DNA from 4 places in the Janibacter sp. CX7 genome. Region 4 is predicted to be linked to each of the others. Evidence: riboswitches for the same ligand, from Rfam matches in the RefSeq annotation. Region 4 holds a riboswitch; each other region holds the start of a gene.

Region 1 (5,349 bases), 910 kb from region 4:
ACCTTGAGACCACCGGGCAGGACCCCTTCGGTCCGCAGGCCGTTGTCGATGCACTCGCGCATCACCGACCAGATGTGCAGCAGCTCGCTGCGCACCTCCGCCTCGGTGCGCCACGACAGCTCGTTGTCGAGCATGACCTGCGAGATCGACAGGCCCGTCTCGGCACAGATCGCGAGCAGCTGGTCGCCGGTGGTGAAGGGGTGCTTGACCGGGGTCGTGTCGGCGACGATCCGGGTCGAGCCGGACGCGTCCTCGCCGACGACGAAGCCGCCGCCGACGGAGTAGTAGGTGTGGCTCGACAGGGGAGTGGCGCCCTCGCCGCTCTCCTCGCCCCAGGCGGTGAAGGTCATGCCGTTGGGGTGCAGGGGCAGGGACTTGCGTCGGTGGAGGACCAGGTCGTCGTCCTCGACGAAGTCGATCTCGTGCTCGCCGAGCAGGCTCACCCGACGGCTGGACCGGATCTGCTCGAGCCGGCCCGTCACCGTGCGCGGGTCGCACAGCTCGGGACGCTCGCCGGTGAGCCCGAGCAGCACCGCGGTGTTGGACCCGTGGCCGTGACCGGTGGCACCGAGGGAACCGAAGAGCTCGGCCCGCACCCGCCGCACCTGCGGCAGCAGGCCCTCGTCGCGCAGCCCCTCGACGAACATCACGGCGGCACGCATCGGGCCGACGGTGTGCGAGCTCGACGGGCCGATGCCGACAGAGAAGAGGTCGAAGACACTGAGTGCCACTGGGGGTCTCCCGGAGGTCGTGGTGGTGCCGCCGACGGGGTGTGGGCCGGCGTGCCGGTCGTCACACTACCCGCGCCGCGATGCTCGGCGGGTGCCTGTGGAAAAGCTCGCGGCGGCCCGTCGTGACGTGGCCATGATGAAGGGCATGACCTACGACGACCTGCCGGCCGACTGGCCCCAGCGCCCCTTGACCGACCCCACCCTCACGGCCGACGTCGTCGACCTCGTCGTGCGTGAGGCCGACCGCGCGGAGGGGTGCCTGAGCATCCTGCTGTGCAGCCGGGAACACCGACTCGTGCAGCCGGTGACGATCAACGACGTCGAGGGGGTCCCGCCGCACGAGCGGCGCCGCCCATTCGACGTCTTCCTCAGCGGATTCGCCGACCGCCTCGGCGGCATCGTCGTCGCCGTCGGCCGTCCCCGCGGCTACACGCCCGACGACGTGGCGAGGGGGTGGCACGAGGCGGCGATCGCCGCCTGCCGCGAGCACCGGGTGCCCCTGCTCGGCACCTATCTCGCGTCGGTGCACGGGGTCGTCGAGATGCCCGCGTGGCCGGGCCTCGCGATCGCCGGGTAGCGACCGGCCGGGTCACCCCTCGTGCAGCAGCCCCTCGACCTCGGCCGCGATGGCGGCGGCGATCGCGGCGGCGAAGCCCTCGGGGTCCTCGTGCGCGGCCGGCTCCTCCGGGACGATGACGTCGACCGTGCCGTCCTCGTGCATCTGCGTGGCGCCGACCCGCTGCCGGGCGGCGAGCAGCGCGGCGTGCTCGGTGTCCTTGTAGACGATCGCGCTCGCACCCTCCGGGGGCAGCGGCGAGAGCCAGGCGTGGCCCGCGGCGATGATCCGCTGCGCCGGCAGCAGCGCGAGGGCGCCGCCGCCGGTGCCCTCGCCGAGGAGCACGGAGACGCTCGGCACGGTCAGGGCGGTCATGTCGGAGATCGAGCGGGCGATCTCGCCCGCGAGGGCGCCCTCCTCGGCACGGGGCGACAGGTCGGCGCCGGGGGTGTCGATGATCGTCACGAGCGGCAGCCCGAGCTCGGTCGCCATCCGCATGCCGCGTCGCGCCTCGCGCAGCGCGGCCGGCCCCATCGACTGGGCGGCCTGGTAGCGCCGGTCCTGACCGACGAGCACGCAGGCCCGCCCGGCGAAGGACGCCAGCGCGAGCATGACGCCCTTGTCCGACTCGCCGTAGCCGGTGCCGTTGAGCGGGATGACGTCGTCGGCGGCGTGCCGCAGCAGCTCGCGCACACCGGGCCGGTCCGCACGCCGCGTCGTCTCGATGGACTGCCAGACGCGGGCGACCTCCTCGTCGGTGGGCTCCGGACGGGAGACGAAGGGGGAGATCGGCCACGCCGGGTGGTCGGCCGGGTCGGCGGTGCGGGTCGTGCTCGCCGAGAGCAGGGTGAGCGCGCGGGCGGCGATGTCGGCCAGGCCCTCGACGGGGACGACGGCATCGACGATGCCCTTGTCGACGAGGTTCTCGGCGACCTGCACCCCGTCGGGGAAGGGCACGCCGTTGACCGTCTCGTAGACGACCGGGCCGAGGAAGCCGATGAGCGCGTCGGGCTCGGCGATCGTCATGTGGCCCAGGGACCCCCACGAGGCGAAGACGCCGCCGGTCGTGGGGTGGCGCAGGTAGACGAGGTAGGGCAGTCCGGCCGCCTTGTGCGCGACGACGGCCGCCGAGATGTCGACCATCGTCACGAAGGCCGGGGTGCCCTCCTGCATGCGGGTGCCGCCGCTCGCGGTGGCCGCGACGAGGGGCAGGCGCTCCGACGTCGCCCGGCGGATCGCCGCGACGATCCGCGCGGCCGCGGCCCGCCCGATGGAGCCACCGAGGAAGCGGAACTCGCCGACGATGAGCGCCACGTCGTGACCGTGGATGCTCGCCCGCCCGGTCAGCACGGACTCGTCGGTCCCGGCCCGCTCTGCGGCCTTGTCGACCGCGGCGCGGTAGTCGGGGGAGAGGCCGCTGACGTCGATCGGCTCGTCCCACGAGACGAAGCTGCCGGCGTCGACGACGGAGGCGATGAGCTGCTGGGCACCGGGACGCGGGTCACTCATGGCAGTGATGGTCGCAGGCCGCGCGCTGGGTACCCTTGCCCGGTGCTTGTGCCCTTGACCACTGTCGTCATCGTCGCGGTCGGCGTGCTCGGACTGCAGTCCCTGGCCTACCTCGTCCTCGACCGCCTCGTCGACGACCTCATGCTGATCGTCACCGCGGTCCTCGAGCTCGCCCTGCTCGTGCTCGTCGTCGTCTCTGCGATCGCGATGGGCAAGGTGTCGGGCCAGGGCGAGGGTGCGACGATGCTCGCCTACGCCCTCACGCTGCCGATCCTGCCGCCGATCGTCGTCTTCATCGCGCTGAAGGAGAAGACCCGCTGGGCCATGGGCGTCGTCCTCGCCGGCGCCTTCACCGTCGGGGTCATGGCCTACCGCATCCTCCAGATCTGGCAGACCCATGGCCCGGCCTGAGGTGCGCACGGGCACCGGGCCCGGCCGGGTCGTCGTCGCGGTCTACGCCGTCCTCGCGCTCGCCGCGACCGGCCGCTCGGTCCTGCAGATCACCCAGTACTTCGACCGCGCGCCGCTGGCCTACGTGCTCTCGGCCGTCGCGGCCGTCATCTACGTCGTCGCGACCGTGGCCCTGGCGAAGGGGGGTCCCTCCGGCGCCCGGCTGGCGACCGGGGCGATCACCGTCGAGGCGGTCGGCGTGCTCGCGGTCGGCACCCTGTCCTTCGTGCGTCCGGAGCTCTTCCCGGACAAGACCGTCTGGTCCCACTACGGGTCCGGCTACGGCTACCTGCCGCTCGTCCTCCCCTTCGTCGGCCTGTGGTGGATCCACCGTGTGAGACGCGCCTGATCGGCGACGCGAGCATCTCCTAGTCTTGCGACAGGTCTTGAGCGCCAGCGCGAAGCCCCGGCTCGCTGGCCGGCAACCCTCCTCCGCGGTGGGGTGCCCCGGGAGACGACCTGGTCCGCGACGACCGTCGCGGTCAAGCGCGCACAGCACAGGAGCACCACCATGACCGATCCCTCCACCTGGAGCTTCGACACCCGTCAGATCCACGCCGGCCAGGCACCCGACCCCACGACGGGCTCGCGGGCGCTGCCGATCCACGCGACGACCTCCTACGCCTTCAAGGACACCGAGCACGCGGCGAACCTCTTCGCGCTCAAGGAGTTCGGCAACATCTACACGCGGATCATGAACCCCACCCAGGACGCGGTGGAGCAGAAGATCGCTGCGCTCGAGGGCGGCGTCGGGGCCCTGCTCACCGCATCGGGGATGTCCGCGACGCACCTGGCCCTGGTCAACATCGCCGAGGCCGGTGACCACATCGTCGCCAGCGCCGCGCTCTACGGCGGCACGGTCAACCTGCTGAAGTTCACCCTCGCGAAGTTCGGCATCGAGACGACCCTCGTCGAGGACCCGAGCGACCTCGAGCAGTGGCGCGCGGCGGTCAAGCCCAACACCAAGGTCTTCTTCGGCGAGACCATCGGCAACCCCAAGCCGGTCGTGCTCGACATCGCCGGCATCGCCGAGGTCGCCCACGAGGCGGGGGTCCCGCTCGTCGTCGACAACACGATCGCCACGCCCTACGTCCTGCGGCCCATCGAGCACGGCGCCGACGTCGTCGTGCACTCGGCGACGAAGTACCTCGGTGGCCACGGCACCGCGATCGCCGGTGTCATCGTCGACTCCGGCAACTTCGACTACGCCGCCGACGCGGAGAAGTTCCCCAACTACAACCAGCCCGACCCGAGCTACCACGGGCTGCGCTTCGGGCCCGACCTCGGTGTCAACGGCGCCCTGGGGGCCAACCTCTCCTTCATCCTCAAGGCGCGCGTGCAGCTGCTGCGCGACATCGGTCCGGCGATCTCGCCCTTCAACGCCTTCCTCATCGGGCAGGGCATCGAGACGCTCAGCCTGCGCATCGAGCGCCACCTCGACAACACCCGCAAGGTCGTCGACTTCCTCTCCGGCCACGGCCAGGTCGAGTCGGTGAACTGGGCCTCCCTCGAGGGCTCCGCGAGCTTCGAGCAGGCGCAGCGCTACACGCCGAAGGGGGCCGGTGCCGTCATCTCCTTCGAGATCGCCGGCGGCTTCGAGGCGGGCAAGAAGTTCGTCGAGGGGCTCACGCTGCACAGCCACCTCGCCAACATCGGTGACGTGCGCTCCCTCGTGATCCACCCCGCGTCGACGACCCACTCGCAGGGTCCGGAGGAGGACCGGCTCGCCGCCGGCGTCACCCCCGGCCTCGTGCGCCTGGCGGTCGGCCTCGAGGGCATCGACGACATCATCGCCGACCTCGAGGAGGGCTTCGCCGCGGCGAAGTGATCGAGCTCGTCCGAGGGGCCTGTGGATAATTCCACGGGCCCTTCGGCGTTCTTTCCTAGCGTGGGGGCATGGACGGACAGCAGCGCATCTCCATCGACAGCGAGGGCATCGACGGGCTCGGCCGACAGCTGAAGGCCATCGCCGACTTCCTGGAGGAGAAGGCGGCGAAGGCGAACAACGAGGCGGTCGAGACCTTCGGCTTCCCGAGCTGGTACGGCACCGATGCGTACGAGGGCGCGATCGGCGACTTCGAGCGGGAGCGGATCCGGGTGGGC
Region 2 (5,349 bases), 700 kb from region 4:
GGCGAGGAGCACGACGTGCTCGCGGCGGTCAAGGCCGGCGCGAGCGGCTATCTCGTCAAGTCCGCCTCGCCGCAGGAGATCCGTGACGCCGTCACGGCGACCGGGGCGGGGGACGCGGTCTTCACCCCGGGCCTCGCGGGTCTGGTGCTCGGCGAATTCCGCGAGATGCGCACCCGCGCCCGCAGCGCGCCCGAGCCGGAGGCGAGCAGCTCGCCGGTGCCCGAGCTCACCGAGCGCGAGACCGAGATCCTGCGCTACGTCGCCATGGGCATGACGGCCAAGGAGATCGCGGCCGACCTCGTCATCTCGCACCGGACGGTGCAGAACCACGTGCAGAACATCCTCGGCAAGCTCCACCTGCACAACCGCGTGGAGCTGACCCGCTTCGCGATCAGCCGGGGTCTCGACCAGCCGGAGTGACCTCCCTTCGTCCTGCAGGTGGACGGGTCGCCGGTGCGGTGGCGGCTCGACCTATCCTTGGGTGGTGACCACCGCAGTGCCCACCTCCACGTCCGCCGCTGACGCCATCGCCAGCGACCTGCCCGCTGCCCAGCAGCCGAGCTGGCCCGACCGGGCCGCTCTCGACGACGTCGTGGCGACCCTCGGGAGCTATCCTCCGCTCGTCTTCGCGGGGGAGTGCGACGACCTGCGCGACCGGGTGGCCAAGGCCGCGGTCGGTGAGGCCTTCGTGCTCCAGGGCGGCGACTGCGCCGAGACCTTCGTCCACGCGACCGCCGACAACATCCGCGACCGGATCAAGACGATCCTGCAGATGGCCGCCGTGCTCACCTACGGCGCCGGCATGCCGGTCGTCAAGATGGGCCGCATGGCGGGGCAGTTCGCCAAGCCGCGGAGCAAGGACACCGAGACCCGCGACGGCGTGACCCTGCCCGCCTACCGCGGCGACATGGTCAACGACTTCGCCTTCACGCCCGAGTCCCGCGAGCCCGACCCCGAGCGGCTGCTGCGCGGCTACCACACGAGCGCCGCGACGCTGAACCTCGTGCGGGCCTTCACGCAGGGCGGCTTCGCCGACCTGCGGCGCGTCCACGACTGGAACGTCGGCTTCGTCTCCAACGCCGCCAACCGGCGCTACGAGGGCCTGGCCCGCGAGATCGACAAGGCCATGCGCTTCATGGCCGCGTGCGACGTCGACTTCGACGCGATGAAGACGACCGAGTTCTGGTCGGCGCACGAGGCGCTGCTCCTGGACTACGAGCGCCCGATGACCCGCGTCGACTCGCGCACCGGCGACCTCTACGACACCTCGGGGCACTTCCTGTGGATCGGCGAGCGCACCCGGCAGATCGACCACGCGCACCTCGACTTCGTCAGCCGGATCCGCAACCCCATCGGGATGAAGGTCTCCGACAAGGCCGACCCGGACGAGCTGCTGCGCATCATCGACCTGCTCGACCCGCACCGCGAACCCGGCCGCCTGACCTTCATCACCCGGATGGGGGCGGGCAAGATCCGCGAGGCGATGCCGCGCATCGTCGAGCGGGTGCGTGACTCCGGCGCGATGGTCACGTGGATCTGCGACCCGATGCACGGCAACACTTTCGAGTCGGCGTCGGGCTTCAAGACGCGCGACTTCGAGGACGTCGTCGACGAGGTGCGCGGCTTCTTCGAGGTGCACCGCGCGCTCGGCACCGTCCCCGGTGGCCTGCACGTCGAGCTCACCGGCAACGACGTCACCGAGTGCCTCGGCGGCGCCGAGCGCATCCTCGACGAGGACCTCAACAAGCGCTACGAGAGCGTCTGCGACCCGCGGCTGAACCACCAGCAGAGCCTGGAGCTGGCCTTCCTCACCGCGGAGATGCTCAGCGAGGGCTGAGCCCTCTCGTCCGTCCTGCCGAAGACCGGGCCGCCCGCCGAAGGGTGGGGTCGACGCTGGGGAAAAGTCCGGACCGCTTGGTCTGCCTCTCACGGGGCGCAGGCAGTCCGGACTTTTCCTTGATTCGCGTCGACCCCACCCTTCGTCGTGCTGGCGGCGGCGCCCCCTTCGTCGTGCTGATGGTTGTGTGTTGAACCGGGATTTCAGCGAGCCGGCGGCGCTCACCGGGCGCTGCCGGCACCCGGCGCTACCGGTTGACCACACAACACAACCCGGGCCGTGTCTCCCTTCGTCGTGGGCGGTCTCGTTGCGGGGCAGGGGAATTGGTGTCCCGGATGGCGAGACGTCCATCTCCTTCTCTTGCAGTAGGAGATGGATCTGCGTAGGTTTGTCATCAGGTCACGAGCTCCAGCGTCAAGCCCCGGCTTGCTGGGCGGCAACCCTCCACTCGCGGTGGGGTGCTCCGGGTGAGGACCTGGCTCCTGCCGTCGCGGCCGGAGCAAGCGCGAGGCACTCACCGGCCTCATGACAGGACGGACTCCCCATGAGCACCACCGCCCCGACCGCACCGCGGTCGCTGCGTCCGGCGCTGCGGCGCCACGTCGACCTCCTGCGGGTCAACAGCGCCCTCTGTCGCTGACCTGAACCCGCATTGCCCAACGGCAATGCGCACCCTCGGCGAACCCTGCACACCCACTCCCACTCTCACGACCGGTGACGACCTCCCTTCGTCAGCCGTCGATCCGTCGTACCCACCTGCCCATCGAAAGGCACCCCCATGGCTGTCATCGCCACGATCTCCAGCTCACCCTCGACCACCTCCCGCACCGAAGCCGTGCTCGGCGACCTCGCCCACCGGGTCCAGCGCGCCGGGCACGTCGTGCACCCGATCGTCCTGCGGGACCTGCCCGCAGAGCCGCTGCTGCGGGCCGACGCCGAGCACGACGACATCGCCCGGGCCGCCTGCGCCCTGCAGCGGGCCGACGCCGTGATCGTCTCGACCCCGGTCTACAAGGCGGCCTACAGCGGACTGCTCAAGGCCTTCCTCGACCTGCTGCCGCAGACCGGGCTCAAGGACAAGGTGGTCCTGCCGATCGCCACCGGCGGCAGCCCCGCCCACGTCCTCGCGGTGGACTACGCCCTGCGGCCGGTCCTGGCGAGCCTGGCGCCGAGTGCCATCACGCCGGGGTGGTTCGTCCTGGCCTCCGAGGTCACCCGGTACGACGACGGCGAGGTGAGCATCGCCGACTCCGCGGCGGGGCCGCTCGCCGAGGTCACCCGCGTCTTCCTCGATGCTGTCGCCGGCCGCTCGCTCGTCGCCGCCGCTGATGCGGCGCACCGCGGTGAGCTCTTCGCGCGCTCGGTGGCGGTGGCCTGATGAGCGCGCTCACCTCCCGCCGCACCGTCCTGCTCGGCCTCGCCGGCATCGCCACGACGTCCACCCTCGCCGGCTGCGCCCTGCCGTCGAGCGATGCCGCCGGCACCGCGCCCGGGGGCAAGGTCACCTTCCGCTACCAGGGCAGCGCCAACAACGTCACCTTCCCCGAGCTCGCCGACGACCTCGGCTACTTCAGCAAGGTCACCCTCGAGTACGTCGGCGCCACGGTGAGCGGGCCGCAGGACATCCAGTCCGTCGCGACCGGCCAGACCGACGTGGGTGGCGCCTTTTCCGGTGCCGTCGTCAAGCTCGCCGGGGCCGGCTCGCCGATCACCGCGGTCATCAACTACTACGGCTCGGACGAGACCTCCTACCAGGGCCTCTACGTGCGCAAGGACAGCACGATCCGTGGGCCGAAGGACCTCGTCGGCGCGAAGATCGCCGTCAACACCCTGGGTGCCCATGCCGAGGCCTTCGTCGAGACCTGGCTGACGAAGGCGGGGCTGAGCGCCGCCGAGATCGATCAGGTGCAGCTCGTCGTCCTGCCGCCCAACGACACCGAGGAGGCGATCCGCCGCAAGCAGGTCGACGTCGGCGCCCTGGGCGGGATCCTGCAGGACCGGGCCAAGGCCCAGGACGACATCCGCGAGCTGATCCGCGACGTCGACGTCCTCGGGCGCGAGCTCAACGGTGGCCAGTACGTCCTGCGCGACGACTTCATCGCCGAGCACCCGGACGCGGTCCGCGACTTCACGACAGGTGTCGCCAAGGCCATCGAGTGGGCCCGCCGGACACCGCGTGCGCAGGTCATCGCCCGCTTCGAGCGGATCATCGAGGGCCGCGACCGCAACGAGACGACGGACAACGTCCGCTTCTGGAAGAGCACCGGCGTCCCGGCGAAGGGGGGAGTCGTCACCGACCGTGATTTCACCCAGTGGGCCGCCTGGCTCGAGAGCACCGGGATCGTCGACCGGGCCGACCTCGACCCCTCGAGCCTCTACACCAACGAGTACAACGACCTCGCGAAGGGGGAGCAGAAGTGACCTCGAGCATCGAGCTGCGCCACGTCACCAAGGAGTTCGTCGTCCGCCCGACGAAGGACCAGCCCCGCGCGAGCGTGCTGCGGGCCCTGGGGGACATCAGCCTCACCGTCCCGGCGGGGGAGTTCCTCACCCTCGTCGGCCCGAGCGGGTCGGGCAAGACGACCCTGCTCGACCTCCTCGGCGGGCTGAGCACCCCGACGAGCGGCCAGGTCCTCGTCGACGGCGAGGCCGTCACCGGACCCGGTCTCGACCGCGGGATCGTCTTCCAGCAGTACGCCCTCTTCCCCTGGCGCACGGCGCTGGCCAATGTCGCCTTCGGCCTCGAGCAGCTGCCGCTCAGCCGCCGGGAGCGCACCGAGCGGGCCCGTCACTACCTGGCGCTCGTCGGCCTCGAGGGCTTCGAGGAGCGGCTGCCGCACGAGCTCTCGGGCGGCATGAAGCAGCGGGTGGCGATCGCCCGCAGCCTCGCCTACGAGCCGGGGATCCTCCTCATGGATGAGCCCTTCGCCGCGCTCGACGCCCAGACCCGCGAGCAGCTCCAGGACGAGCTGCTGCGCATCTGGCGCACGACCGGGACGACGGCCGTCTTCATCACCCACGGCATCGAGGAGGCGGTCTACCTCGGCCAGCGCGTCGCGGTCCTCTCCTCGCGGCCCGGACGCCTCAAGGCGGTCGTCGACGTCGACCTCGGCGACCGCGAGGGCGCGACGGACCTGCGCTCCGACCCCGACTTCGTCGCCTACCGGCACCAGGTCTGGAGCCTGCTGCACGACGAGGTCGAGCGCGCCCGCCGCGCCGGCCACTCCAAGATCCAGCCCGACGGCACCGAGAAGGCGGCCTGAATGAGCACCGCGACCCTGTCCCAGCCCACCACGGCACCGGCGGAGGCGCCCCCTTCGTCCACCGTGACCGTTTCCGAGGCGCCGAGCCGCACCCAGCGGGTGGTCTCTGCGCTGCGCACCGGCGTGCGCCGCTCGGCGGCCGTCGTGCTCTTCCTCCTGCTGTGGGAGTTCGGCACGCAGTACCTGCTCGAGCCGACCCGCAAGGTCTTCCTGCCGCCGCTGCACGTCGTGCTCGGCGCGCTGTGGGAC
Region 3 (5,349 bases), 890 kb from region 4:
ACCGGGTCAGCGGTGGCACCGGCCGTGACGACCTGCTGCGCGGGCGCGTCGTCCTCGTCGTCGTTGCTGATCGTGAAGCCGGACTTCTCGTCCTGCTCCGTCTCGGGCTTGGTCTTCGCCTCGGGCTCGTCGACGAGCAGCTCGTCCTCGCCCGGTGCCGGCTCCTCGGCCGTCGTCGTCGTGGGATTGGCCGCGGCCTTCTTGGCAGCGGCCTTCTTCGCGGCGGCCTGCTTGGCCGGCGCCGCCTGCTTCACGGGCGCAGCGGCGGCTGCGGCCGTCGCCGTCGACGCGGCCTTCTTGGCCGCGACCTTCTTCGCCGGAGCAGCCTTCTTCGCGGGCGCGGCGGCCTTCTTGGTCGCGGTCTTCTTCGCGGCCGTCTTCGTCGCCGCGGTCTTGGTCGCCGCCTTCTTGGCGGGAGCCTTCTTCGCGGTCTTCTTCGCCGGGGTGGACTCTGGCACCTGTACCTCGATTCCCTGGTCGCCCAGTGCACGCAGGACGACCCGACCCCGGGTGGGGCTGATCTTCGCCTCGCTGAATGCTGCCTGCAGCTGGTCGCTGGTGATGGATCCGGTCGTGCGGCCCTTCAGGACGAGCTCCTGCAACGATGGGTGCGAGAACTCCTTGGGGAGGGAGCCCTGCGTCTCGCCGGACCGTGGGGACACAGCAGTCACCAACAACCTTTCGTCACGGAGGATTCCGCCGGGACGAAGGGGGTGGCGTCACCCCGCGGTCCCGACTCGCCCGGTCGCTGTGCGCTGGGCTCGTGACCATTATAAAACGCGGGCGGCGCAGATGCCGCCACCAGGGGTGGCAGCGGCCCGTCAGCGGGCCTTGACCGCCAGCACGTCGCAGGGCGCGTCGAGCAGCACACGCTGGGCGTTGGAGCCGAGGATCAGCTTGCCGACGGGGGTGCGACGACGCAGGCCGATGATGATCAGCTCGGCGCCGGTCTCCTCCGCCACGACGATGAGGTCCTCGGCCGGCTCCTTGCCGCGCACGAGCCCACGGACCTCGCCGTCGACCCCGGCCTCGTCCATGCGGGACCGCACCTGCGCGAGGTCGTCCTCGTGCTTGCGCGCGGTGTCACCGCTCAGGCCGACACCGCCGCGGTCGGAGTGGATGACGACGAGCTTGTCATTGCGCAGGCGGCACTCCTCGAAGGCCCGCTCCAGGGCGGCTTCGCCTTCCTTGGTGGACACGTATCCCACGACGATCGTCATCGGTGCTCCTCGTCAGCTCGCTCAGGTGGACAACCTGGGCCAGACGCTACACCGCGGTCCCGTGACCTGTCTCACTCCCCGCCGGGGTGTCGACGAGTCAGGCGTCGCGCAGGGTCTCGTGGAGCAGCTCGCCGACCTGGTCGACCTCGGTGAGGAAGCCGTCGTGACCCACCGCCGAGTGGATCGTGCGCAGCCGGGTGCCGGGCCGCGCCGCGGCGATCTCGCTCGAGAGCCGGGGCGGGTAGAGCCGGTCGGAGTCGACGGGCGCGACGACGAGACGACCGGCGAAGGGGGCGAGCGCCGCCTCGAGCCCGCCGCGTCCACGACCGATGTCGTGGGAGTTCATCGCCTCGGAGAGCACCGCATAGGAGTTGGCGTCGAAGCGACGCGCGAGCTTGCCCCCGTGGTGGTCGAGATAGCTCTCGACGGTGTAGCGCGGTCGCCCCGACTCCCCCGCCGGCTCGTCCTGCTCCTCGCGGCCGAAGCGCTCGTGCAGCTCGAGCTCGCTGCGGTAGGTGATGTGCGCGATGCGGCGGGCGATGGCCAGGCCGCTCTCCGGTCCCTGCGGGTGGTCGTAGTAGTCGCCCCCGGCGAACCACGGGTCGTTGCGGATGGCGAGGATCTGCGCCTGGCACCAGCCGATCTGCTCGGCGGTCGCCCGGGCACCGGTCGCGAGCGCGATCGCCGTGCCGACCCGGTCGGGGTGGCTCGCGACCCACTCGAGGGTCCGCATGCCACCCATCGACCCGCCGATGACGGTGTGCCAGCGTTCGATGCCGAGCGCGTCGGCCAGGCGCGCCTCGGCGGCGACCTGGTCGCGGATCGTCAGTCGGGGAAACCGGCTGCCCCAGGGCCGCCCGTCGGGCGCGGTGCTGGCGGGCCCGGTGCTGCCCTGGCAGCCACCGAGGACGTTGACCGCGACGACGAAGTAGGAGTCGTCGAGGGGCGCACCCTCACCGATGAGCCCGGGCCACCAGCCGGCCGTGGGGTGACCGGGACCGGCGTCACCGACGACGTGGCTGTCACCGGTCAGCGCGTGCTCGACGAGCACCGCATTGTCCCGCTCGGGGCTCAGCCGCCCCCACGTCTCGTAGGCGAGCACGACGTCGGGCAGGGACTCGCCGGACTCGAGCCGCAGGTGGCCCACGGAGTGGAAGTGCCGGTCGCCCGGCTCGTCACCGTCGCGCCACGACGCTGTGCTCGTGGGGGGTGTGGTGGTCACGCTCACGGAGTGCTCCCGAAGTGTCTCGCCTTGCCACATCGCCTCGACGCGGCCAGGTCATCACCCGGGGCACCCCGTCGCGAGGAGGGTTGCCGGCCAGCAAGCCGGGGCTTTGCGCTGGCACTCATGACCTGCCGCCAACTCTAACGTCATGAGGCGCGCGGGATCGAGACGCGTCCGTCGTGCGGACCCGCCACCGCGTCGCTCCACGGGTGCGCGCCGGTGACGAGCAGCCGCGACATCAGGTCGGCGAGCCGGTGGTCGGGGTCGACCTCGAGAGCCCGCTCGAGGCAGATGCCGGCGATCGTGCCGTCGCCCGCCCACCAGGCCAGCTGCGCGACCGCGACGTGCACCGCCGCCGTCAGGGGCGGCGGCAGCAGACGGCCCACCTCGACGAGGCGCTCGCGCACGAGCAGCACCTCCTCGGGCCACTCCTGCGGCCGCGGCCACTCGTCGCCCTCCTCCCACAGGTCGACCCACGGGCAGTCCCCCGCTGCGTCGATGACGAGCGTGGCGATGTGCGGCGGCAGCGCGTCGAGGTCGAAGAAGCCGGGGGCGAGCATGGCGAGCAGCCCGTCGCGCCACGGGATGTCGAGCAGCGAGATCGCGAGCAAGGCGAGCTCGGCGTCGGTGAGCACCGCCACCGGCTCCGCGGTGCGGCGCGGGTCGAGGACCCGGGCCCAGACGTCGACCAGCTCGTCCTCGTCGACGTGGGCGAGGTCGAGTCCCTCGGCCGCGGCAGCGACCCGGTCGGCCCTCACCTCGTCGGTGGGCGGCACCACCCCGTCGACGAGCGCCTGCCGGCTCGGCCAGGGACTCACGCCGGCGAGGACGAAGGGAGCGACCGCCGGCACCTCGTGCGGCTGCGGCAGCTCGCGCCCGCCCGGCCAGGTGCGGCCCTCGCGGACGACGAGGTGCGGTGTCACGTGCAGACCTGCGACGAGGGCGGCTGAGGTGACCGCCGTGCGCAGGGGGCGGGACCCCCCTTCGTCCTCCTCGAAGGCCGTGACGGCCAGACCCTGCGCCCCGCTGTGGGCCAGCACGGCGACGCAGTGCGCCGCGACCTGCTCGCACGCCGCGGCGTCGGGCAGGAGGTCGAGCCGCTGGACCATGCCCACGCGACGACCGTGCAGCGCCGTGAGGACGAGGGAGGGGCCCGGGTGGTAACCGAGCTGGTAGGGCACGAGGACGGCGAGCTCGGCGGGGTCGCGGGGGGAGGCAGTCGGTGTCATGCCCCGACGATGCCGAGCGGCCCGCCCCCTCGACAGAGGGGCGGGCCGCCTGTGGATCCTCGCGGCAGCGGCCACGAGGCTGTGGATCAGTCCGGCACGACGTGCGAGCGCACGGTCCCCGGCTGGGGCTGGGGCTGCGGCTGGAAAGCCGTGCCCTGCTCCCACGCGATGAAGTCCTCGGTCTCCTTGACCAGGGTCGCGGCGAGCCAGCCGACGACCATGACGTCGTCGAGCAGGCCGAAGGCCAGCAGCAGCCCCTCGGGCGCGATGTCGATCGGCGAGACGACGTAGCCGACACCGGCGAGCATCATGACCAGGCGCGCGGACGACAGGCCGGTGTAGGCCCCGGAGCGGACCGCGCGGATCATCCGCGGCACGGCCCGCAGGCGCGCGATCATGCCGGGGCTGCCGGGGCGCGAGGCGCTCCGGACGGCCGACGCGAGGTGGGCAGCACTACGGACTCGGCGGCTCATGGCCATCGGGGTCTCCTGACGCTCGGGCGCTCCCGGGTCGGGGGCGCTCCACGGGGGTCAACGACCCGCGTCGGCCGGGGATTCCACCGGGGCACCCTGTGTGACGAGCCCGTCAGCGCGGTCCTCCCAGAAGGTCGCGCCCACGATGCCGTGGTCGCGCGGGTCGAACTGCGGGTCCAGACCCTGCTTCTTCTGGGCGCGGAAGTCCTTGAGCGCCTTGAGCGCCGGGCCCTGCAGCATGAGGATGCCGAGGATGTTGAGCCAGGCCATCGTGCCGACGCCGATGTCACCCAGGCCCCAGGCGGAGCCGGCCGTCGTCGTCGCGCCGTAGGCGACGGAGACGAGGATCAGCGCCTGCAGTGCACGGATCATGCCGCGGCGCACGACGCCGTTGCGGATCTTGCGGGTGAGGTAGGCGAGGTTGACCTCGGCCATGTAGTAGTAGGCGACCATCGTCGTGAAGGCGAAGAAGACGAGGGCCAGCGCGACGAAGCTCGAGCCCCAGCCGGGCGCGAGGGTGTCGAAGCCCGCCTGGACGAAGCCCGGACCGGGCTCGGTGTCGGTGCCGACCCCGCCGACGTAGAGCGTCTCGTCGCCGAAGGTCTCGCCCTTGAAGACGGTGTACATGTCCGTCGAGATGATGATGAAGGCCGTCGCCGTGCAGACGAAGAGGGTGTCGATGTAGACGGCGAAGGCCTGGACGAAGCCCTGCTTCGCCGGGTGCGACACCTCGGCCGCGGCGGCGTGGTGCGGGCCGGTGCCCTGGCCGGCCTCGTTGGAGTAGATGCCGCGCTGGACACCCCACTTGACGGCCTGGCCGACGATGGCGCCGTAGACGGCGTGCCCGCCGAAGGCACCGGAGAAGATCTCGCCGAAGACGTGGCCGATCTGGTCGAAGTTGACGAAGAAGACGACGAGCGCGAAGAGGATGTAGAGGATCGCCATCGGCGGCACGACGAACGCCGCGAAGGTCGCGATGCGCTTGACGCCACCGATGACGATGAAGGCCAGGCCGATGACCACGCCGATGGCGGTCGCCCAGGTCGGCACGCCCCACGCGGACTCGATGGCCGAGGACATGCCGTTGGCCTGCACGCCCGGCAGGAAGAAGCTCATCGCGAAGACGGTGACGACGGCGAAGACGATCGCGTAGACGAGCGAGAAGGTCTTGGCCTTGTGGGCGTAGGCCTTCTCGAAGTAGT
Region 4 (5,349 bases):
GCGAGGAGGGGGTCGACCTCTTCCTCACCGACTCGACCAATGCCGAGGTCCCCGGCTTCACCACCCCCGAGCGCGAGATCGGGCCGGCGATCGACACGGTCTTCCGCAAGGCCCAGCGCCGGATCATCGTCGCGTGCTTCTCCAGCCACGTGCACCGGGTCCAGCAGGTCCTCGACGCCGCCGAGCGCAACGGCCGCAAGGTCGCGATGGTCGGCCGCTCGATGGTGCGCAACATGGGGATCGCCGCCGACCTGGGCTACCTGCACGTGCCCGACGGCGTGCTCGTCGACGTCAAGAAGCTCGACAACTTCCCCGACGACGAGGTCGTGCTCATCTGCACGGGCAGCCAGGGGGAGCCGATGGCCGCCCTCTCGCGCATGGCCAACCGCGACCACCGCATCGACGTCGGTGACGGCGACACCGTCCTGCTCGCCTCGAGCCTGATCCCGGGCAACGAGAATGCCGTCTACCGGGTCATCAACGGCCTCATGCGCCTGGGCGCCGACGTCGTGCACAAGGGCAATGCCAAGGTGCACGTCTCGGGTCACGCCAGCGCCGGCGAGCTGCTCTACTGCTACAACATCGTCAAGCCGCGCAATGTCATGCCGGTCCACGGCGAGTGGCGCCACCTCGTGGCCAATGCCGACCTGGCGATCGCGACCGGTGTCGACCCCGACCACGTCGTCCTCGCCGAGGACGGGGTCGTCGTCGACCTCGTCGACGGCCGTGCCCGGATCGCCGGCGCCGTGCCCTGCGGCTACGTCTACGTCGACGGCTCGAGCGTCGGCGGGACGACCGAGGAGCTGCTCAAGGACCGCCGCATCCTGCGCGACGAGGGCTTCATCTCCGTCATGGTCGTCGTCGACTCCTCGACCGGCAAGGTCGTCGCCGGTCCGGAGATCACCGCCCGCGGCTTCGCCGAGGACGACGAGATCTTCACCCAGGTCAAGCCCAAGATCATCGCCGCGCTCGACGAGGCGGCCCGCAAGGGCACGACCGACACCCACCAGCTCCAGCAGGTCGTGCGCCGCGCCGTCGGCGGCTGGGTCGGTGGCAAGATCCGCCGCCGCCCGATGATCATCCCCGTGGTCGTCGAGGCCTGAGCGGGCAGGTCCTCACCCGCCCCCCGGTTTGCGGGTCACCCGAAGAAACTGCCCCTTCGCAAGGGTTCCGAACCCTTGCGAAGGGGCAGTTCTTCTTGTTGGGCCGAAGGGGGCCTGCCGGGTCCCCCCTTCGCCCCACCCGAGGAGGGTCAGAGCGAGCGCAGTGCGCCGAGGAGTCGGTCGATGTGCTCGGGCGTCGTGCCCAGGCCGGCGCTGATCCGCACGGCGGTCTCGTGCTCGGTCTCCGAGAGGAGGTCGTCGACGAGCAGGTGCGCGCAGAACTTGCCGTCGCGCACCCCGATGCCGTGGTCGTCGCCGAGGATGCGCGCGACCTCGCTGCTGTCGTGGCCGTCGACGGTGATCGTCGCGACCGGCGCGCCGTCGACGCCGCCGAAGAGGGTGTGCACACGCACGCCGGGGATCTGCTGCAGGCCGGCGAGCAGGCGGATGCGCAGGGCCTGCTCGTGGTCGATGATCGCCGCCTCGTGCTCGGTGATGAGCTCGCACGCGGTGGCCAGCGCGACGGCTCCCAGGACATTGGGGGAGCCGGCCTCGTGACGCGCCGGGCCACAGGTCCACTCGGTCTCGTCGAGCCCGACGCGGGCGGTGGCCCCGCCTCCGGCGAGGTAGGGCTGCGCCTCGTCGAGCCAGTCGCTGCGCCCGACGAGCACGCCGGCGCCGAAGGGGGCGTAGACCTTGTGCCCGGAGAAGGCGACGTAGTCGACGCCGAGCGCGTCGATGTCGACCCGGCGGTGCGGCGCGACCTGGGCCGCGTCGAGCGCGAAGCGCGCGTCGTGCTCGTGCGCCAGGGCGGCGATCCGCTCGATCGGCCAGTGCTCGCCGGTGACGTTGGACGCGCCGGTCGCCACGACGAGGCGGTGCTCGGCCGGGTGGTTGCGCAGCGCCTGGTCGAGCAGGTCGAGCGCCTCGTCGTGGCTGTGCGGCACCGGCAGGCGCAGCACGTCGCCCCACGGCAGCAGCGCCGCGTGGTGCTCCGAGGCGAAGACGAAGACCTTGGTCCCGGTGGGCAGCGCCCGGGCCAGCAGGTTGAAGGAGTCGGTGGTGTTGCGGGTGAAGACGACGTGGTCGTCCTCGCGGGCGCCGACGAAGGCGGCGACGGCCTCACGGGCGGCCTCGTAGCGCGAGCTCGTGACCCGCGAGGCGAAGCCCGCGCCGCGGTGCACGGACGAGTAGGTGACGGCCGCGGCGGCGACCTCGTCGGCCACGGCGGCGAAGGCCGGGGTGGTTGCGCCGTGGTCGAGGTGGGCGTACTCGATGCTCGCACCGTGCTCGTCGCGGTACGCCAGACCCGCGGAGACGAGCTGGGGCAGGGCGGTGGTCGTGCGGTGCAGGTCGGAGATGGTCATGACGGTGCTCCTGGTCCGTTGGGACCCGAGGTGTCGACCGCGAGTCCGCGCTTGCCGGGCGACGGTCTGTCGCCGGCCAGGTCGTCACCCGGAGCACCCCACCGCGGAAGGAGGGTTGCCGACCAGCTAGCCGGGGCTTGTCGCTGGTACTCGTGACCTTGGCTCAGACCATAACCGACCGACCACGGCTGCTGTCGACCCTCTGCGGGGCGCGTCTCGCCCCGTGGACATCAGGCCAGCGCGACGGCGAGCACGGCCCCGGCGACGAGATAAGGGCCGAAGGCGAGGTGGGTCGAGCGCTGCGCGCGGCGGGTGACGAGCAGCCCGGCGGCCACGAGGCCGCCGATGACGAAGCCGAGCCAGACCCCCACGGCGAGCGTGCTCCAGCCCAGCCAGGCGAGCGTCGGCGCGATGGAGACCATGAGCTTGGCGTCGCCCATGCCGATCGACCTGCCGAAGAGGACGAAGGCGAGCAGCACCGTCCCACCACCCACGAGCAGCGCCGCCAGACCGGCGCGGGCGAAGGCGCCCCAGTCGCCGGTCGTGGCCGACGCGACGGTGAGCAGTACGGCCTGGACCGGCACGAGCGGCAGCGTGATCGCGTTGGGCAGGCGGTGGACGTCGGCGTCGACGGCGGCGAGGACGAGTCCGGCGAGGGCCAGGGCGAGCGGCGCGAGCAGCACCGGCCAGGTCCGGTCGACGAGCCCGCGCTCCACGACGAGACCGACGAAGGGAGCGACTCCGGCGACCCAGAGGTGGCGGGGGAGGGGGGCTCCTTCGTCCGGCCGGCGGTAGCGACCGGTGCGCAGCCAGCGCCACCCGAGCACCCCGCAGGCGGCCGCGAGGAGCACGACGAGGAGGGTCCGCGAGTCCACGGGGCGAGGCTAACCGCTGCGATCCGTGGCCCGTGGTGCGCGTGTGACGCGTGTGTCGGGGGTGGCTTTCGCCTACCCTGCGAATCATGGCCACTCGTCCGTCGACCACCTCGCGCAGCAAGGGCGCCAGCTCCCGACCCAAGGGCTCCACCCGCCCGTCGGGTCGCAAGGCACCCGCCAAGAGCAGCGCGAAGGGGAGGACCTCCTCCCGCAAGCCCGCCTCCGGCGGCGGTCTGCCGCTGCCCATCGCGGCGGTGCAGCGCACCTGGATGGGGGTCGCGCACGCGACCGGCTCCGGCGTGCGCCGGATCGGCACGAGCGCCGGCCAGATCGAGCCGGAGCACCGCCGGGACGGCTGGGGCTTCCTCGCGATCGCCCTGGCCCTCGTCGTCGCCGTCCGCGAGTGGTGGGGCCTGAGCGGCCTCTTCGGCGACATCGTCCACGCGGTCGCGGCCGGCACCTTCGGCCGGGTCGCCTATGCGCTGCCGATCGTCCTGCTCCTGCTCGGCGTGCGCCTGCTGCGCTCGGCGAGCGAGCCGGCGGCCGACGCCCGGCTGGGCTTCGGCACCGTCATGCTGCTCTTCGCGGCGGCGGGCCTGACCCACATCGCCAAGGACATCCCGCAGCCACCGGACGGCGCGGGACCGATGCGTGACGCCGGCGGCATCGTCGGCTTCCTCGCCTCCGACCCGCTGTCGACGGCGGTCACCGAGTGGCCGGCGACGATCCTGCTCGTCCTCCTCGGGCTCTTCGCCCTCCTGCTCCTCACCGGCACCCCGCTGCACGAGGTGCCGCAGCGACTGGCCTACGTGCGCGCCGCCTTCACCGGCGAGGTGCCCAGCCACGTCACCGCGGCCGACGTCGACGCCCGCCACGACGCGCCCAAGGCGGCGGTGAGCCGCGCCCGGCGCCGCCGCACCATCGACGCCGAGGACGAGCAGTCCGGCGAGCGCGACGGCGACACCGCCTACGACCAGGCCGCCGTCGTCCAGCCGGTCGGCAAGGGGCGTCGCAAGAAGCCGGCGGCCCCCGTCGAGGCCGAGGAGGCGGCCGAGACCCCGCAGGCCGAGGCCGGCGGCCCACGCCCGGGCGAGAAGCGCCCGACGAAGAACCCTGCCGTCGCGCCGATCGCGAGCGGCAAGACCGAGCTGCAGCCCCCGCCGACGACCCAGCTGCCGCAGCGGGTCGAGCAGCTGGCCCTCGCCGGCGACGTCACCTACACGCTGCCCGACAGCCAGTACCTCAAGCCCGGCGCGCCGCACAAGGAGCGCTCGGCGGCCAACGACAAGGTCGTCGAGGCGCTCACGGGTGTGCTCGACGAGTTCGGCATCGACGCCCAGGTCACCGGCTTCCACCGCGGCCCGACCGTCACCCGCTACGTCGTCGAGCTCGGCCCGGGCGTCAAGGTCGAGCGCGTCACCGCGCTGTCGAAGAACATCGCCTATGCCGTCGCCTCCGCCGACGTGCGCATCCTCAGCCCCATCCCCGGCAAGTCGGCCATCGGCATCGAGATCCCCAATGCCGACAAGGAGATGGTCTGCCTCGGCGACGTGCTGCGCTCCGACGTGGCCCGCAACAACGAGCACCCGATGGTCATGGGTGTCGGCAAGGACGTCGAGGGAGGCTACGTCATCGCCAACCTCGCGAAGATGCCGCACATCCTCGTCGCCGGCGCGACCGGCTCCGGCAAGTCGTCCTTCGTCAACTCGATGATCACCTCGATCCTCATGAGGGCGACGCCCGACGAGGTGCGCATGGTGCTCGTCGACCCCAAGCGGGTGGAGCTGACGGCCTACGAGGGCATCCCGCACCTCATCACGCCGATCATCACCAACGCCAAGAAGGCCGCCGAGGCCCTCCAGTGGGTCGTGCGCGAGATGGACATGCGCTACGACGACCTCGCGACCTTCGGCTACAAGCACGTCGACGACTACAACAAGGCTGTCAAGGCGGGCAAGGTCGAGCCGATTCCCGGCAGCGAGCGGGTCATCCAGCCCTATCCCT

The links. A riboswitch is a leader RNA that binds a small molecule or an ion and turns the genes downstream of it on or off. The one in region 4 is predicted to bind S-adenosylmethionine.
Region 1: another riboswitch for S-adenosylmethionine. It lies ahead of NMQ01_RS05725 (bifunctional o-acetylhomoserine/o-acetylserine sulfhydrylase); the one in region 4 lies ahead of NMQ01_RS10100 (aminotransferase class V-fold PLP-dependent enzyme).
Region 2: another riboswitch for S-adenosylmethionine. It lies ahead of ssuE (NADPH-dependent FMN reductase); the one in region 4 lies ahead of NMQ01_RS10100 (aminotransferase class V-fold PLP-dependent enzyme).
Region 3: another riboswitch for S-adenosylmethionine. It lies ahead of NMQ01_RS05780 (homoserine O-acetyltransferase); the one in region 4 lies ahead of NMQ01_RS10100 (aminotransferase class V-fold PLP-dependent enzyme).

What each region holds. Positions count from the first base shown of each region.
Region 1 covers NZ_CP101464.1:1,161,725-1,167,073, forward strand. The annotation lists gene NMQ01_RS05700 (L-serine ammonia-lyase) at 1-731, opposite strand, end outside; gene NMQ01_RS05705 (hypothetical protein) at 823-1,308, shown strand; gene NMQ01_RS05710 (acetyl-CoA carboxylase carboxyltransferase subunit alpha/beta) at 1,321-2,796, opposite strand; gene NMQ01_RS05715 (hypothetical protein) at 2,839-3,207, shown strand; gene NMQ01_RS05720 (hypothetical protein) at 3,194-3,595, shown strand; SAM riboswitch class IV at 3,629-3,741, shown strand; partial or broken gene NMQ01_RS05725 (bifunctional o-acetylhomoserine/o-acetylserine sulfhydrylase) at 3,755-5,074, shown strand; gene NMQ01_RS05730 (hypothetical protein) at 5,143-5,349, shown strand, end outside.
Region 2 covers NZ_CP101464.1:1,367,908-1,373,256, forward strand. The annotation lists gene NMQ01_RS06700 (response regulator transcription factor) at 1-420, shown strand, start outside; gene NMQ01_RS06705 (class II 3-deoxy-7-phosphoheptulonate synthase) at 485-1,837, shown strand; SAM riboswitch class IV at 2,235-2,349, shown strand; gene ssuE (NADPH-dependent FMN reductase) at 2,616-3,215, shown strand; gene NMQ01_RS06715 (ABC transporter substrate-binding protein) at 3,215-4,258, shown strand; gene NMQ01_RS06720 (ABC transporter ATP-binding protein) at 4,255-5,100, shown strand; gene NMQ01_RS06725 (ABC transporter permease) at 5,101-5,349, shown strand, end outside.
Region 3 covers NZ_CP101464.1:1,177,470-1,182,818, reverse strand. The annotation lists gene NMQ01_RS05790 (RNA polymerase sigma factor) at 1-671, opposite strand, end outside; gene NMQ01_RS05785 (universal stress protein) at 822-1,220, opposite strand; gene NMQ01_RS05780 (homoserine O-acetyltransferase) at 1,318-2,448, opposite strand; SAM riboswitch class IV at 2,465-2,574, opposite strand; gene NMQ01_RS05775 (DUF4192 domain-containing protein) at 2,592-3,674, opposite strand; gene NMQ01_RS05770 (YkvA family protein) at 3,761-4,147, opposite strand; gene NMQ01_RS05765 (sodium:alanine symporter family protein) at 4,205-5,349, opposite strand, start outside.
Region 4 covers NZ_CP101464.1:2,068,123-2,073,471, reverse strand. The annotation lists gene NMQ01_RS10105 (ribonuclease J) at 1-1,103, shown strand, start outside; gene NMQ01_RS10100 (aminotransferase class V-fold PLP-dependent enzyme) at 1,253-2,470, opposite strand; SAM riboswitch class IV at 2,513-2,628, opposite strand; gene NMQ01_RS10095 (A24 family peptidase) at 2,701-3,345, opposite strand; gene NMQ01_RS10090 (DNA translocase FtsK) at 3,432-5,349, shown strand, end outside.